2 regions of the Pseudonocardia sp. ICBG1034 genome follow, and region 1 is predicted to be linked to the other one. Evidence: riboswitches for the same ligand, from Rfam matches in the RefSeq annotation. Region 1 holds a riboswitch; the other holds the start of a gene.
What was found. A riboswitch is a leader RNA that binds a small molecule or an ion and turns the genes downstream of it on or off. The one in region 1 is predicted to bind thiamine pyrophosphate.
Positions count from the first base shown of each region.

Region 2: it holds a riboswitch for thiamine pyrophosphate, as region 1 does, so the genes downstream of both, thiO (glycine oxidase ThiO) here and KPF22_RS18500 (ABC transporter substrate-binding protein) in region 1, are expected to answer to the same signal.

Region 1 covers NZ_JAHLEK010000017.1:812,277-819,259, reverse strand. The annotation lists gene KPF22_RS18505 (hypothetical protein) at 1-508, opposite strand, end outside; TPP riboswitch at 735-848, shown strand; gene KPF22_RS18500 (ABC transporter substrate-binding protein) at 840-1,865, shown strand; gene KPF22_RS18495 (ABC transporter permease) at 1,862-2,629, shown strand; gene KPF22_RS18490 (ABC transporter ATP-binding protein) at 2,626-3,354, shown strand; gene KPF22_RS18485 (sugar ABC transporter substrate-binding protein) at 3,606-4,754, shown strand; gene KPF22_RS18480 (ATP-binding cassette domain-containing protein) at 4,829-5,602, shown strand; gene KPF22_RS18475 (ABC transporter permease) at 5,602-6,983, shown strand, end outside.
Region 2 covers NZ_JAHLEK010000015.1:554,288-561,270, forward strand. The annotation lists gene KPF22_RS04280 (DUF3159 domain-containing protein) at 1-605, shown strand, start outside; gene KPF22_RS04285 (hypothetical protein) at 878-2,071, shown strand; gene thiE (thiamine phosphate synthase) at 2,138-2,839, opposite strand; TPP riboswitch at 2,870-2,979, shown strand; gene thiO (glycine oxidase ThiO) at 2,976-4,148, shown strand; gene thiS (sulfur carrier protein ThiS) at 4,148-4,348, shown strand; gene KPF22_RS04305 (thiazole synthase) at 4,351-5,121, shown strand; gene KPF22_RS04310 (gamma carbonic anhydrase family protein) at 5,175-5,696, opposite strand; gene KPF22_RS04315 (hypothetical protein) at 5,783-6,388, opposite strand; partial or broken gene KPF22_RS32935 (methyltransferase domain-containing protein) at 6,570-6,767, shown strand; gene KPF22_RS04325 (hypothetical protein) at 6,821-6,983, opposite strand, start outside.

The DNA.
Region 1 (6,983 bases):
CCAGCGCGACGACCAGACGCTCGCCGAGCGGGTCGTCGGGCCCGCCGCGGGCGAACAGCTGCAGGACGCCCGCGGTGCGCCCGGCGACCGGGACCGGCACCGACAGCGAGCGGACCAGGCCGCAGTCGGCCGCGGCGGCGGCCAGCTCGGGCGGTCCGGACCGGGTCAGGTCCGGGGTGGTCAGCGTGCGGTCGCCGCGCTCGGCGGCGGGGCCCGGCCCGGCGTCGGCCCGGCGCTGCAGCTCACCCAGGCGCAGCGCGGCGGTGTCGGAGCCGAACACCCGCCGGGCCTCGGGGTCGCGGGGGTCGGCGGGCTCGCGCAGCAGCAGCGCGGCACCCCCGACCCGGGCGGCGGGCACCAGCGCGACACAGATCCCGGACAGCATCGCGGCGACGTCGGCGTGCGCCACGGAGGTGGCGCCGGCCTGCAACGCGACCCGCACCAGGGCGGGTGCCGGGTCGGGGGTCGGCCGCCCGGTCGTACCGGAGGTCCAGAGCGAGGCCGCCATCTCGTCCCTTCCGCGTCAGCTCCCGCGAGCGGGTTCGTGACACAGCGTCGCGGGTGTGGTGGCGAGGATAACGATCGTGGTCGCCGCCGCGGACGGCGGCTCGCCCGGCCCGTCCCGGCGATCACCGCAGGTGACGGAACCGGAGGCTCCGGTGACCGGGGGTGTCCGGTCGGCCGGTGCGACGGAGGTCCCCCCGGCAGGACCGGGTGGGCCGCGTAAGGTTCGGAGGACGTACCGCGGGAGCCCGCGCACCGAGGCTGAGAGGGCGGCAGGACCGGCCGCCGACCGTTCGAACCTGATCCGGGTCACACCGGCGTAGGGAGGCCGCTCCGTGTTGTCACGTGCTCTCCGTCCGCTCGCCGTCGCGCTGGCGCTCGCGCTGGCCCTGTCCGGCTGCGCCGTGGCCGACGGCCCCGGCGGCCCCGCCGGGGGCGGGCCGATCCGCGTCGCCCTGGACTGGACGCCGAACACCAACCACATCGGGCTGTTCGCCGCCCAGCAGGCGGGCTACTTCCGCGACGCCGGCCTCGACGTCGAGTTCCTGCCCTACAACCAGACCTCACCGGACACCCTGGTCGGTTCCGGCGCCGCGGACTTCGGCATCGGCTTCCAGGACTCCTTCACGTTCTCGAAGGCCGCGGGCGCCGACATCACCTCGGTGATGGCGATCCTGCAGCACTGGGCGACCGAGATCGCGGTGCGCTCCGACCGCACCGACATCCGGCGCCCGCGTGACCTCGACGGCAAGGTCTACGCCGGGTTCGGCGGGCCCGGTGAGAACCAGAAGATGCAGGCCGTGATCCGGGCCGACGGCGGGCGCGGCGACTTCCGCACCGAGGTCCTGTCCACCGCGGCCTACGAGGCGCTCTACTCCGGCCAGGCCGACTTCACCGAGCCGTTCGTCAACGTCGAGGGCATCGAGGCGCAGCTTCGGGGCGAGCCGATCCGCACCTTCCGCTACACCGACTACGGCTTCCCGGACTCCTACAACGTGCTGCTGCTGGGCAACTCGACCTGGTTGCGTGACAACCCCGACCGGGCCCGCGCGTTCGTGCAGGCCGTCCAGAAGGGCTATGCGCTGGCCGCGCAGGACCCGGCGACCGCAGCCCGGATGCTGAAGGAGGCCAACCCCGGAGCCTTCACCTCCGACGCGCTGGTCGACCGGGGCGCGCAGATGCTCAGCGAGCGCTTCCTGCGCGACACGCAGGGCCGCGTCGGGTTCCAGACCCCGCAGCAGTGGGCCGGGTTCTCCGGGTTCCTCTACGACACGGGCACCGTCGCGGGGCCGGACGGCGCCCCGGTGCGGCAGAAGCCGGACTTCTCGACCTGGTTCACCAACGACTACCTGGCACCGTGATCCGCCGGCTGTGGCCGGCCGCGGCGCTGGTCACCGCCCTGCTGGTCGCCTGGCAGGTCGCGGTCACCGTCGCCGGCACCCGCCCCCAGCTACTGCCCTCGCCGCTGCGGGTGGTCGAGCAGGGCTGGGCGTTCCGGGCCGAGCTGTGGGCGAACACGCTGCCGACGGTCCAGGTGACGCTGATCGGGTTCACCGTCTCGATGGCGCTGGCCTGGGCGGCCGCGGTCGCGGTGGACTTCTCGCCGTGGCTGCGCCGGGCGCTGACCCCGCTGCTGGTGGCCTCGCAGACGTTGCCGGTGGTCGCGATCGCCCCGCTGCTCATCATCTGGTTCGGGTTCGGCCTGCTGCCGAAGGTGCTGGTCATCGCGCTGGTGACGTTCTTCCCGGTGGCGGTCGGGCTGATCGAGGGCTTCGCCGCGACCGACCGGTCCGCGACCGCGCTGCTGCGGTCGATGGGGGCCTCGCGCTGGCAGCGGTTCCGCTACGTGCGGCTGCCCGGGGCGCTGCCGTCGTTCTTCACGGCGCTGCGGATCGCGATCACCTACGCCGTCACCGGGGCGATCTTCGCCGAGTACGTCGGCGCCCGGGCCGGCCTGGGCATCTTCATGCAGCTGCAGAAGAACCAGTTCCGCACCGACCTGGTGCTCGCCGCCGTCGGCGTGACCGCGGTGCTGTCGGTGACACTGTTCGCGCTGACCTTCCTGCTGCAGCGCCTGGTCACGCCCTGGTACGTGGCCGACCACGACGGGCACGGTGCGCGGTGAAGGTCGTGGTGCGCGACCTGTCGGTCTCCTACGGCGACCTGCCGGTGCTGTCCGGGGTGAGCCTGGACGTCGCGCCGGGGGAGTTCGTGTCGCTCGTCGGGCCGTCGGGATGCGGCAAGTCGACGCTGTTCGGGGCCCTGGCGGGCATCCTCGACGGGGCGACGGTGACCGGCGGGATCGAGGTCGACGGCGGCCCGGTGCGCGGCGCCCCGTTCGGCCTGATGCCCCAGCAGGACCTGCTGTTCCCGTGGCGCACCGTGCTCGACAACACCACCCTCGGGCTGGAGGTCGCCGGCGTGGGGCGCCGCGAGGCCCGCGAGCGTGCCCGCGCGCTGTTCGAGCCGTTCGGGCTCGCCGGCTTCGAGGACGCCCGCCCGGGTGCGCTGTCGGGCGGCATGCGCCAGCGCGCGGCGCTGCTGCGCACCGTCGTCGGGGGGCGCGAGGTGCTGCTGCTCGACGAGCCGTTCGGCGCGCTGGACGCGCTCACCCGGACCGCGATGCAGGACTGGCTGGAGTCGGTGCGCGCCCGCTACGGCTGGACGACGGTCCTGATCACCCACGACGTGCGGGAGGCGGTCCTGCTCTCGGACCGGGTGCTGGTCTTCTCGCCGCGCCCGGCGACCGTGGTGCGGGAGGTCGTCGTCGACGCCGGGCGGCCGCGCAACCGTACCGACCCGACCCTGGCCGCGGTCGAGGCGGACCTGCTGGAGACCCTGCGCGGCTGAGGTGGATCGACCCCGGGGGCAGGGACCGGTGGTCGCCGCCCGCCACTGCGTTCCGGTGCCGTTGCGGCCGTCCGGATCGTGCCGCAGGGCAACAAAGTCGATGTTCGTAACCGGATCGTGATGTCAGAAGGGGAACTCTCTCGATTCAGAAGGCTGTCGCAGAACCGGTTCCGCCCAATACGTTGGCGCTCGCAACATTCACCCGTTCGTGATCATGCGAGCGGTCCACAACGTGGTGGAGGGAGACCCCGATGGGGGCACGGAACACGGGGCGCGGTCCCCGGCTGCGTCGGGCGGTCGCGGCGGCGGGTCTCGGCCTGCTGCTGGCCGTCGCGGGCTGCGGACAGAACAGCGCCGGCGGCGGCGGGGAGGCCGCCGGCGGCGGGTCCGGCGGGTCCGGCGGCGGGGTGAAGGTCGGGGTGATCCTCCCCGAGACCGACTCCTCGGCCCGCTGGGAGGGCTTCGACAAGCCCATGCTGGACAAGGCGCTGCGCGCCCAGGGCATGGACCCCGACATCCAGAACGCCCAGGGTGACGAGCAGAAGTTCTCCACCCTGGCCGACGGCATGATCTCCAGCGGCGTCAAGGTCATGATCATCGCCTCGATCAGCAGCGACGGCGGGACCGCCGTCGCCCAGAAGGCCAAGGCCCAGGGCATCCCGGTCATCGACTACGACCGGCTCAACCTCGGCGGCGTCAGCGACTACTACGTCTCCTTCGACAACGAGAAGGTCGGCGCCCTGCAGGGCGAGGGCCTGGTCCAGGGCATCGGCGACAAGCCGGGCGCCCAGGTCATCGAGATCGAGGGCGCGCCGACCGACAACAACGCGACCCTGTTCTACAACGGCCAGCAGACCGTGCTGAAGCCCAAGTACGAGTCCGGGGCGCTGAAGCTGGTGCAGAGCCAGAAGATCGACAAGTGGGACAACCAGGTCGGTGGCACCACCTTCGAGCAGATCCTCACCGGTAACGGCGGCAAGGTCGACGGCGTCGTCGCCGCCAACGACGGCCTCGCCGGCGCCATCGTCACGGTGCTGGCCAAGTACGGCCTGAACGGCAAGGTCGTGGTCACCGGCCAGGACGCCACCGCCGACGGACTCGCCGCGATCCTGCGCGGGGACCAGTACATGACGGTGTTCAAGCCGATCGAGCAGGAGGCCGAGGCCGCCGCGAAGCTCGCCGGTGCCCTGGCCAAGGGCGACACCGCGGCCGCCGACGGCGTCGCCACCCAGACGGTCGAGGACCCGAAGGGCAACCGCGACGTCAAGTCGGTGCTGCTCGAGCCGCAGCTCATCACCAAGGACTCGGTCAAGAAGGTCACCGACGCCGGCTACGTCAAGGCCTCGGAGATCTGCAACGCCGAGACCCAGGCCGCCTGCGGCCAGCTCGGCATCAAGTAGGACCCGCAGCCGGACCGGGCCGCGGCGGAGACCCCGCCGCGGCCCGGCCGACGCCCACGTGGAAGGTGCCCGAAGTGGCCGACCCCATCCTCTCCCTGCGCGGTGTGTCGAAGAGCTTCGGCGCCGTGCAGGTCCTGCACGACGTCGACCTGACCGTGCGCGCCGGCGAGGTCACCGCGCTCGTCGGCGACAACGGCGCGGGCAAGTCCACCCTGGTCAAGTGCGTCGCGGGTATCCACCCGATCGACTCCGGCGAGGTCCTGTTCGAAGGGGCGCCGGTGACCGTCGCCGGGCCGTCGGACGCATCCCGGCTCGGCATCGAGGTCGTCTACCAGGACCTCGCGCTGGCCGACAACCTCGACATCGTCCAGAACATGTTCCTCGGCCGCGAGCGCGGCCGCTCCTGGATGCTCGACGAGGGCTCGATGGAGCAGGCCGCCCGCGACACCCTCGCGTCGCTCTCGGTCCGCACCGTCACCTCGGTCCGGACCCCGGTCGCGTCGCTGTCCGGCGGGCAGCGCCAGACCGTCGCCATCGCCAAGGCGGTGCTCTGGGACTCGCGCGTCGTGCTGCTCGACGAGCCGACCGCGGCGCTCGGCGTCGCCCAGACCCGCCAGGTGCTCGACCTCGTGCGACGGCTGGCCGAGCAGGGCCTCGGCGTCGTGCTCATCAGCCACAACATGGCCGACGTGTTCGAGGTGTCCGACCGGATCGCCTGCCTCTACCTCGGCCGGATGGTCGCGCAGGTCCCGACCCGCGAGGTCACCCACTCCGACGTCGTCCAGCTCATCACCGCGGGCCGCTCCGGCGAGCTCGGGCTGCCGCGGCCCGAGCAGGCGGTGACCTGATGGCCCCCCACCCCGATCCGTCCGGCCCCGCCGGCCCGGGAGGAGACACCGTGACCGAACGGACGCCCGCGCCCGAGCAGGAGCAGAGCGCGGCCCGCCGGGCGAACCCCGGTAACCGGGCCGCCGACTTCGGCATCGACACCACCGCCCGCACCACCCGCGAGGCGATCACGGCGTACCTGCGCGGCCTGCGTGGCGGTGACCTGGGCTCGCTGCCGGCGCTGCTCGGCCTGGCCGCGCTGTTCGTGCTGTTCAGCGTGCTGGACTCGGGCGGCACCTTCCCGAGCCTGCTCAACCTGGCGAACCTGCTCCAGCAGGGCGCCGGCCCGACCATCATCGCGATGGGCCTGGTGTTCGTGCTGCTCACCGGGGAGATCGACCTGGCCGCCGGTACGGCGTCCGGGCTGGCGGCGGCGCTGATGGCGCTGCACCTGATGAGCGACGGCAACGTGCTCGGCGCCACCGGCACCACCGTGTTCGTGCTGCTGGTGGCGGTGATGCTGGCCGGTGCCGTGCTCGCCGCGCTGGTCCGGGTGTGGGCCGGGTCGGTGATCAGCCTGCTCACCGCGGTCGTGCTCGTGATCGGGGTACCGGCGAACGCGTTCACCGTGATGGGGCTCGCCGTCGGCGTCGGGGTGGTGATCGGCTGCCTCACCGGGTTCCTCGTGGCCCGGATCGGGATGCCGTCGTTCGTCGTGACGCTGGCGTTGTTCATCACGTGGCAGGGCGTGATCCTGCAGCTCATCGGCGACGGCGGCACCATCGCGCTGCGCGACCCCTTGATCAACGCCGTGGCGAACGGCAATCTCTCGGTCACGGCGTCCTGGGTGCTGTTCGTGGTCGTCGCCGGCGGCTACGCGGCCGTCCAGGTGGTGCGCCTGCGGACCCGGCTCCGCGGCGGGCTGGTCGCGCCGCCGACGGGGCTGGTCGCACTCAAGATCGGAGCGGTGGTGGTGCTCGGCGGGCTGGTGACGTTCGCACTCGTGCAGGACCGCTCGCCCGGCGTCATCGCGATCGCCGGGATCCCCTACGTCGTCCCGGTCGTGCTGGTGCTGCTCGTCGCGGGCACCTGGGTGCTCGACCGGACCCGGTTCGGCCGTCACGTCTACGCCGTCGGCGGCAACCGGGAGGCCGCGCGCCGGGCCGGCATCGACGTCGCCCGCATCCGGGCGTCGGTGTTCGTCATCTCCACCGCCTTCGCCGCGATCGGCGCGATCGTCTACTCGTCGAAGATCGGGTCGGTGAACCCGGCGGCCGGTGGCGGCAACACCCTGCTGTTCGCGGTCGGCGCCGCGGTCATCGGCGGCACGTCGCTGTTCGGCGGCCGCGGCCGCATCAGCAACGCCGTCATCGGCGGCACGGTGCTCGCCACGGTGCAGAA
Region 2 (6,983 bases), on a different contig from region 1:
GTGGCCGGGCCGGTGCCGTGGACGCCTCGATCCCGGTGGTCGCGTTCGTGCTCGCCTGGGTGGTGGCGGGGGCGGCGGGGTCGGCGTTCCCGATCAACTGGGGGGCCGGTGCGGCGATCGTCGCGGGGGCCGCGGTGGCAGGGTGGCGGCTGTACCGCGGCCGGCGGCCGCGGGCGGTGCTGTTCGGGCTGGCCGGGGTCGTCGTCGCGGCCGGGATCGCGCTGGTGACCGGGCGGGCGTCGGACTTCTTCCTGGTCCAGATCGTGTCCAACGTCGGCAGCGCGCTGGCCTGGGCGATCTCGGTCGTCGTGCGGTGGCCGCTGCTGGGGGTCGTCGTCGGCGGGCTGCTGGGACAGCGCACGAGGTGGCGGCGCGACCCGGACCTGCTCCGCGGGTACCAGCGGGCGTCCTGGGCGTGGGTGGCGCAGTACGTCCTGCGGCTGTCGGTGTTCCTCCCGTTGTGGGCGGCCGACCAGGTCGTGCTCCTGGGTGTCGCGCGGACCGTGCTGAGCCCGGTGCTGGTGGGGCTGAGCGTGCTCGTGTCGTGGCCGTTGCTGCGTACGGCGCTGCCGGCCGATCACCCGGGCATTCGTCACCCCCGGTGACAGGCGCTGACACCTCGTAGCGCTAGAATCGTGATCTTCCCGTGACCTTCGGCGGGTCGTGTGAAGGTCACCACTTCGGGTGATCGTCCGGCGCAATCGTGGCCGCCCGGACGTTCCCCCGGGGCGAGCCGCCGCACCGACGATCACTGCAAGGAGCCATGCCACACCAGCGCCCCCCGGAGCCCGGCTTCGGCGACGCCCCCCGTGGCGTCCCCGGCCCGGCCCGTCCCCCCGCCCAGCCGTCCGCTCCCCGACCAGGCACCGGTCGCCCGGTGGCCGCCCCCGACGCCCCGCGGCTGCCCCGTCAGCGCACCGCACATCCGCCCCGCACGCACGGCGGCCGGGTCCCGCAGCAGCCGTCGGGCACCGTCCGCGGCCGGACGACGCAGACCCCGCCCGGTGGCCGTCCGGTGAGCCCCGTCGTGCCCGGTCCGGGCGTGCCGGACGGGACCCCGCCCGGCGGGCGTCCGCGCACCCGGGTGCTGCCGCCCGCGTCGGACACGACCCGCGCGGCCGGTCCCGGCGGTCCGGTGGGCCCGGTCGGCGGTGGACCGAAGGGACCCGGCGGGTCCGGGGGCTCGGGCGGGTCCGGTGACAGCTCCGGCGACGCCTCGTCGGACACCACGAAGGCGAGCGGCCTCAAGGCCGACCTCAGCCCGACGAAGATCGCAGCCGGCGCCGGCGCGGCGATCGTCACGGCGGTGCTCGGCTCGTTCCTCGGCGCGGTCGGCACGGTGATCGGCGCGGCGCTCGGCTCGATCATCTCGACGCTGGCCACCACGCTGTTCACCCGCTCGCTCGAGGTCAGCAAGGACAAGGCACTCGAGCTGAAGGACAGGGCGACCCGGCGCGGCAAGGGCGTCGCCGAGGGCACCGCGGTCGCCGCGCAGAACGGTGCCGGCCACGGTCTCGCCGGGCCCACCGGCGAGGAGACGGTGCTGCTGGACCCGTGGCAGACACCCGGCGGCACCACCCGCGCCGCCGGAGCGGGCCACAGCCGGTTCCGCCGGGTCCGGGTCACCCGCAAGACGGTCATCGTGTCCGCGGTGCTCGGCGTCGTCACCTTCGCGGTGTCGATGTTCCTGATCTCGGGCATCGAGTTCGTGAAGGGCTCGTCGCTGTCCGGCTCGTCCGGGACCTCGGTGAGCAACGTCGTCCGCGGCGGTGCTCCCCCCACCCAGCAGGAGAACGACCGGGGCGAGGGCTCCGGGGGCGACTCGTCGACGTCGTCGTCGAGCTCGACCTCCACCGAGGAGTCGGGCACCAGCACGTCGGAGTCGTCGACCGGCACCCGTGACCGGGACTCCGGTCAGGACGGCTCGGACTCGTCGAACCCGCTGCAGGACGGGCTGAACCGGGTCCTGCCGACCCAGCAGCCGGGCTCCGGCCAGTCGGGTCAGGACTCGGGCGGGCAGAGCTCCGGCGGCCAGGGCTCGGGCAACCAGGGTTCCGGCACGCAGAACTGATCCGCGGCGCCGGATCCCGGCGCCGCGGGGCCGGTTCGAGCGCGGCCGGGCCCGGCGCAGGCGGGCTCAGTGCAGGCGGGCCCGCAGCGCCGCCGCGGCCGCGCGCGGGTCCTCGGCCTCGGTGATCGCCCGGACGACGACGATCCGGTCCGCACCGGCGTCGAGGACCTCGTCCAGGCGGTCGCCGTCGATGCCCCCGATCGCGAACCACGGCCGCGCCGGGGCCCGTCCGGCGACCGTGCGCACCAGGTCCAGGCCGGGTGCCGGACGTCCCGGCTTGGTCGGGGTCGGCCAGCACGGGCCGACGCAGAAGTAGTCCACGCCGTCCTCGTCGGCGGCGGTCAGGGTCTCGGCGGGGCTGTGCGAGGACCGGCCGATGAGCACGTCGTCGCCGACGACCCGGCGCGCCCACGCCACCGGCAGGTCGTCCTGGCCGAGGTGCAGCACGTCGGCGCCCGCGGCGAGCGCGACGTCGGCGCGGTCGTTCACCGCGAGCAGCGCGCCGTGCCGGCGGCAGGCGTCGGCGAGCACCTCCAGTGCGGCGAGCTCCGCGCTCGCCTCCAGCGGCCCGCCGGGCCCGCCCTTGTCCCGCAGCTGGACGATGTCGACCCCGCCGGCGAGCGCGGCGTCGGCGAACTCCGCCAGGTCACCGCGCGCGGTGCGGGCGTCGGTGCACAGGTAGAGACGGGCGTCGGTGAGGCCGTCGAGCCGGGCGCGACGGGTGTCGCCGGTGCCGGGACGGGTATCGGTGTCGGACACGGCTCGCAGGCTACGGCGTAGCCTGGGCCCCGGACGACGACGAACCACGGGAGCCCGGGCAGCGGGCTGAGAGGGGACCCGCGACGCGGTCCCGACCGTCGAACCTGATCCGGGTCATGCCGGCGCAGGGAGTGAGGTGGATCCGATGAGCGCGAGTGCCGGACGGCTGGTCGTCGCGGGTGCGGGGGCCGTCGGCCTGTCCGTCGCCCGCGCGGCGGCCCGCGACGGCTGGTCGGTGACGGTGTTCGACCCGGCCCCCGGCCGCGGCGCGTCCTGGGTGGCCGGCGGGATGCTCGCCCCGGTCACCGAGGCCTGGCCCGGCGAGGAGGACCTCCTCGCCCTCGGGCTGGACTCGGTCGCGCGCTGGCCGGAGTTCGCCGCGGCCCTGTCCGCCGACGCCGGCACCGACGCCGGGCTGCACCCGGAGGGCACCGTCGTCGCCGCGACCGGGTCCGGGGACCGCGCCGAGCTGACCGCACTCGCGGACTACCTGGAGTCCCTCGGCCGCGACGTGCACCGGCTGACCGGTCGCGAGCTGCGCCGGCTCGAACCCGCGCTGGGCCCGGAGGTCCGTGGCGGCCTCTCGGTGCCCGACGACCCGTCGGTGGACAACCGGCGGCTGCTCGCCGCCCTGGCGACCGCAGCCGGGCGGGCCGGGGTCGTCGTCTCCGACCGCGGGGTCGCGCGCGTCCTCGACGACGGCGCCCGTGTCACCGGCGTGCGGCTCGCGGACGGGACCGAGGTCGCGGCGGACGCGGTCGTCGTCGCGGCGGGGGCGCACTCGTCGTCGCTGCACCCGGTGCTCGACGGGCTGGTCCGCCCGGTGAAGGGCGAGATCCTGCGGCTGACCCGCCGCGCCGGTGCCCTGCCGCCGCCGTCGCGGACGGTGCGGGCGCTCGTCGACGGGCGCCCGGTCTACGCCGTGCCGCGGACGCTGCCCGGGTACGGCGACCTCGTGATCGGCGCGACGACGGCGGAGAACGGCTTCGACACCGACGTCACCGTCGGTGGGGTGCGCGACCTGCTGCGCGACGCGGAGCGGATCCTGCCCGGCATCGCCGAGTACGCCCTGACCGAGACCGCCGCCGGACTGCGGCCGGGCAGCCGGGACAACCTGCCGCTGATCGGGCGCACCGGGCCCGACGGGCTGGTCGCGGCCACCGGGCACGGCCGCAACGGGATGCTGCTGGTACCGGTGACCGCGGCGGCCGTCGCGGCGGTGCTGCGCGGCGACGACGTACCGGAACCGGTCCGCGCGGCGGATCCGCGACGGTTCGCCCCGGCCGCCGCCGGGGCACGCGAGGAGGGGAACCATTGATGCGGATCGTGCTGAACGGCGAGCACCGCGACGTCGACGACGGCGCCGACCTCGCCCGGATCCTGGCCGAGGCCGGGCTGCCGGAGCGGGGGATCGCCGTCGCCGTGGACGGGGAGGTCGTACCGCGCACCTCGTGGGCCGGGCACCGCCCCGCCGACGGCGCGCGGGTCGAGGTCCTGACCGCGGTACAGGGAGGATGAGCATGGCTGTGCAGACCGACAAGCTCGCGTTCGGCGACCACCTGTTCGACTCGCGGCTGGTGATGGGCACCGGTGGTGCCGCGAACCTGGAGATCCTGGAGCGGGCGCTGGTCGCGTCCGGCACCGAGCTGACGACGGTGGCGCTGCGCCGTGTCGACGTCGCGGGCGGGACCGGGCTGCTGGACCTGCTGCGCCGCCTCGGGATCGCCGTGCTGCCCAACACCGCGGGCTGCCGGACCGCCGCCGAGGCGGTGCTCACGGCGCGGATGGCGCGCGAGGCGATGGAGACCGACCTGGTGAAGCTGGAGGTCGTCGCCGACGAGACGACGCTGCTGCCCGACCCGGTCGAGCTCCTCGACGCCGCCGAGCAGCTCGTCGACGACGGCTTCACCGTGCTGCCCTACACCAACGACGACCCGATCCTCGCCCGTCGCCTGGAGCAGGTCGGATGCGCCGCGGTCATGCCGCTCGGCTCGCCGATCGGTACCGGGCTGGGCATCCGCAACCCGCACAACATCGAGATGATCGTGGCCGCAGCGGGCGTGCCGGTCGTGCTCGACGCCGGGATCGGCACCGCCTCGGAGGCGGCGCTGGCGATGGAGCTGGGCTGCGACGCGGTCCTGCTCGCCACCGCCGTGACCCGTGCCGCCGACCCGGAGCGGATGGCCCGCGCGATGCGTCGCGGGGTGGAGGCGGGCTGGGACGCCCGGCACGCCGGTCGGATCCCGCGCCGCTACCGGGCACAGGCGAGCTCGCCCGACCGCGAGGACTGAGGACCGATGTCCCGGTGCGTCCCGCGGAACGCACCGGACCGTATCGGGAGGGCTCAGGCGGGGGCGACGCCGTCGGCGTGCCGCCGGGCCAGGGCGCGGTAGAAGTCCGGGTTGGTCCGCACCCACCAGCGGGCCTGCTCGGTCAGCTCGCCGCGTTCCTTCGCCGCGGAGCCGAGCATCAGCCGGTCGGCAGCCAGCTCGGAGTTCGGCGCGACCGTCGACCCGGCGGCGACCATCGCGCCCTCGCCGATCCGGGCACCGTCCTGCACGGTGCTGCCGTTCCCGACGACCGCGCGCGCCCCGATCACGGCGCCGTGCACCACGCACAGGTGCCCGATCGTGGCGCCCTCGCCGATCTCGGTGACCGGGTCGTCGCCGCCGTGCAGCACCGACCCGTCCTGCACGTTGGCGCCGGCACGTACGACGATCGGCCCCAGGTCGGCGCGGAGCACGGCGTTGTACCAGATCGAGGCGCCCTCCTCGACGCGTACGTCCCCGACGAGGGTCGCGGTCGGAGCGACGAAGGCGTCCGGGTGCACGGTGGGGGAGAGGCCCTCCAGGGCGAACAGCGGCATGGCCGACAGCTTCGCACCCGCCGCGGTGCCCGTCGGCGACGAGACCGCGTCGTCGCCCGCTCGCCCCCGTGCCGCCCGGTCGTCGCTCAGTCGTGCGGGTGTGCGTGCAGACCCAGGTCGGACAGCTCCAGCGCGGCCAGCGCCGCGACGACGGCGGGGTCCCCGGACCGCCACGCCGCCGCCGGGTCCGGCGCGACCCGGACCAGCCGCGACACCGGCACCCGGGACAGCGCCCGCACGGCCAGCAGGTCCGGCGCGGCGGTCCGCGCCGCGACGGCGGCACCGGCCCGCCGGGCGTAGCGCAGCCGCAGCGGCAGCCAGCCGAGCAGCACCGGCAGCAGCATCACCAGCGGGACGACGACCAGCGCCCCCGTCGCGAGGGTGCCGACGGCGTCGCCGAACTCCCGCCCCGCCGCGACGAGCTCGGTGCCCGCCCCCGTGGCCGGATCCAGCGCGCGGGCCAGGTCGGACCCGATGAACGGGATCGAACCGACCGCCCCGGCGACCCCGGTGAAGGTGTCGGAGACCCGTCCGCCCGCGGCGACCAGCGAGTCTCCGGGCCCGCGCAGGGCGGCCAGCCCGTCGTGCACGGTGACCCCGGCGGCGACGGCGACGACCGTCCACAGCACCGCGACGACGTCGGCGACGACCTGGCGGGCGATCCGGTCGGGGCGTTCGGCGTACCAGCGCATCGGTCCTGTCTACCGGGACCGGAAACCGGTCGTCCCCGCGGCCCGCCCGTGCTCTGCTGGGCGGGTGGACCGCTCGCTCTCCCTCCACCGCGCCTCCTGGGACGACCGCGCCCCACTGCACGCGCAGAGCCCCGACCACGGCGTGGACGCGCTCGTCGCCGATCCCGCGCGGCTGTCCGGGGTGGTCCGCTTCGACGCCGACCGGCTCGGCCCGGTCGCCGGTCTGCGCGTCGTACACCTGCAGTGCCACATCGGCACCGACACGCTGTCGCTGCACCGGCTCGGCGCCCGGGTCACCGGCCTGGACTTCTCCCCGGCCTCGCTGGAGCAGGCCCGCGCCCTCGCGGCCCGTGCCGGAGCAGACATCGACTACGTCGAGTCCGACGTCCTGCGCGCCGACGAGGTCCTGCCGCACCACGGCTTCGACGTGGTCTACACCGGCATCGGCGCACTCTGCCGGCTGGCTGACCGGCCCGGCCACGGATGCGCCGACCCGGTCCGGGCGTCGAGGATCGGCTCGGGGTCGAGCCGGTCGCCGTACCAGTCCGGGGTGAGGGTGCTGCGATCGATCCGCAGCCGGGCCCGCGTGCTCCGT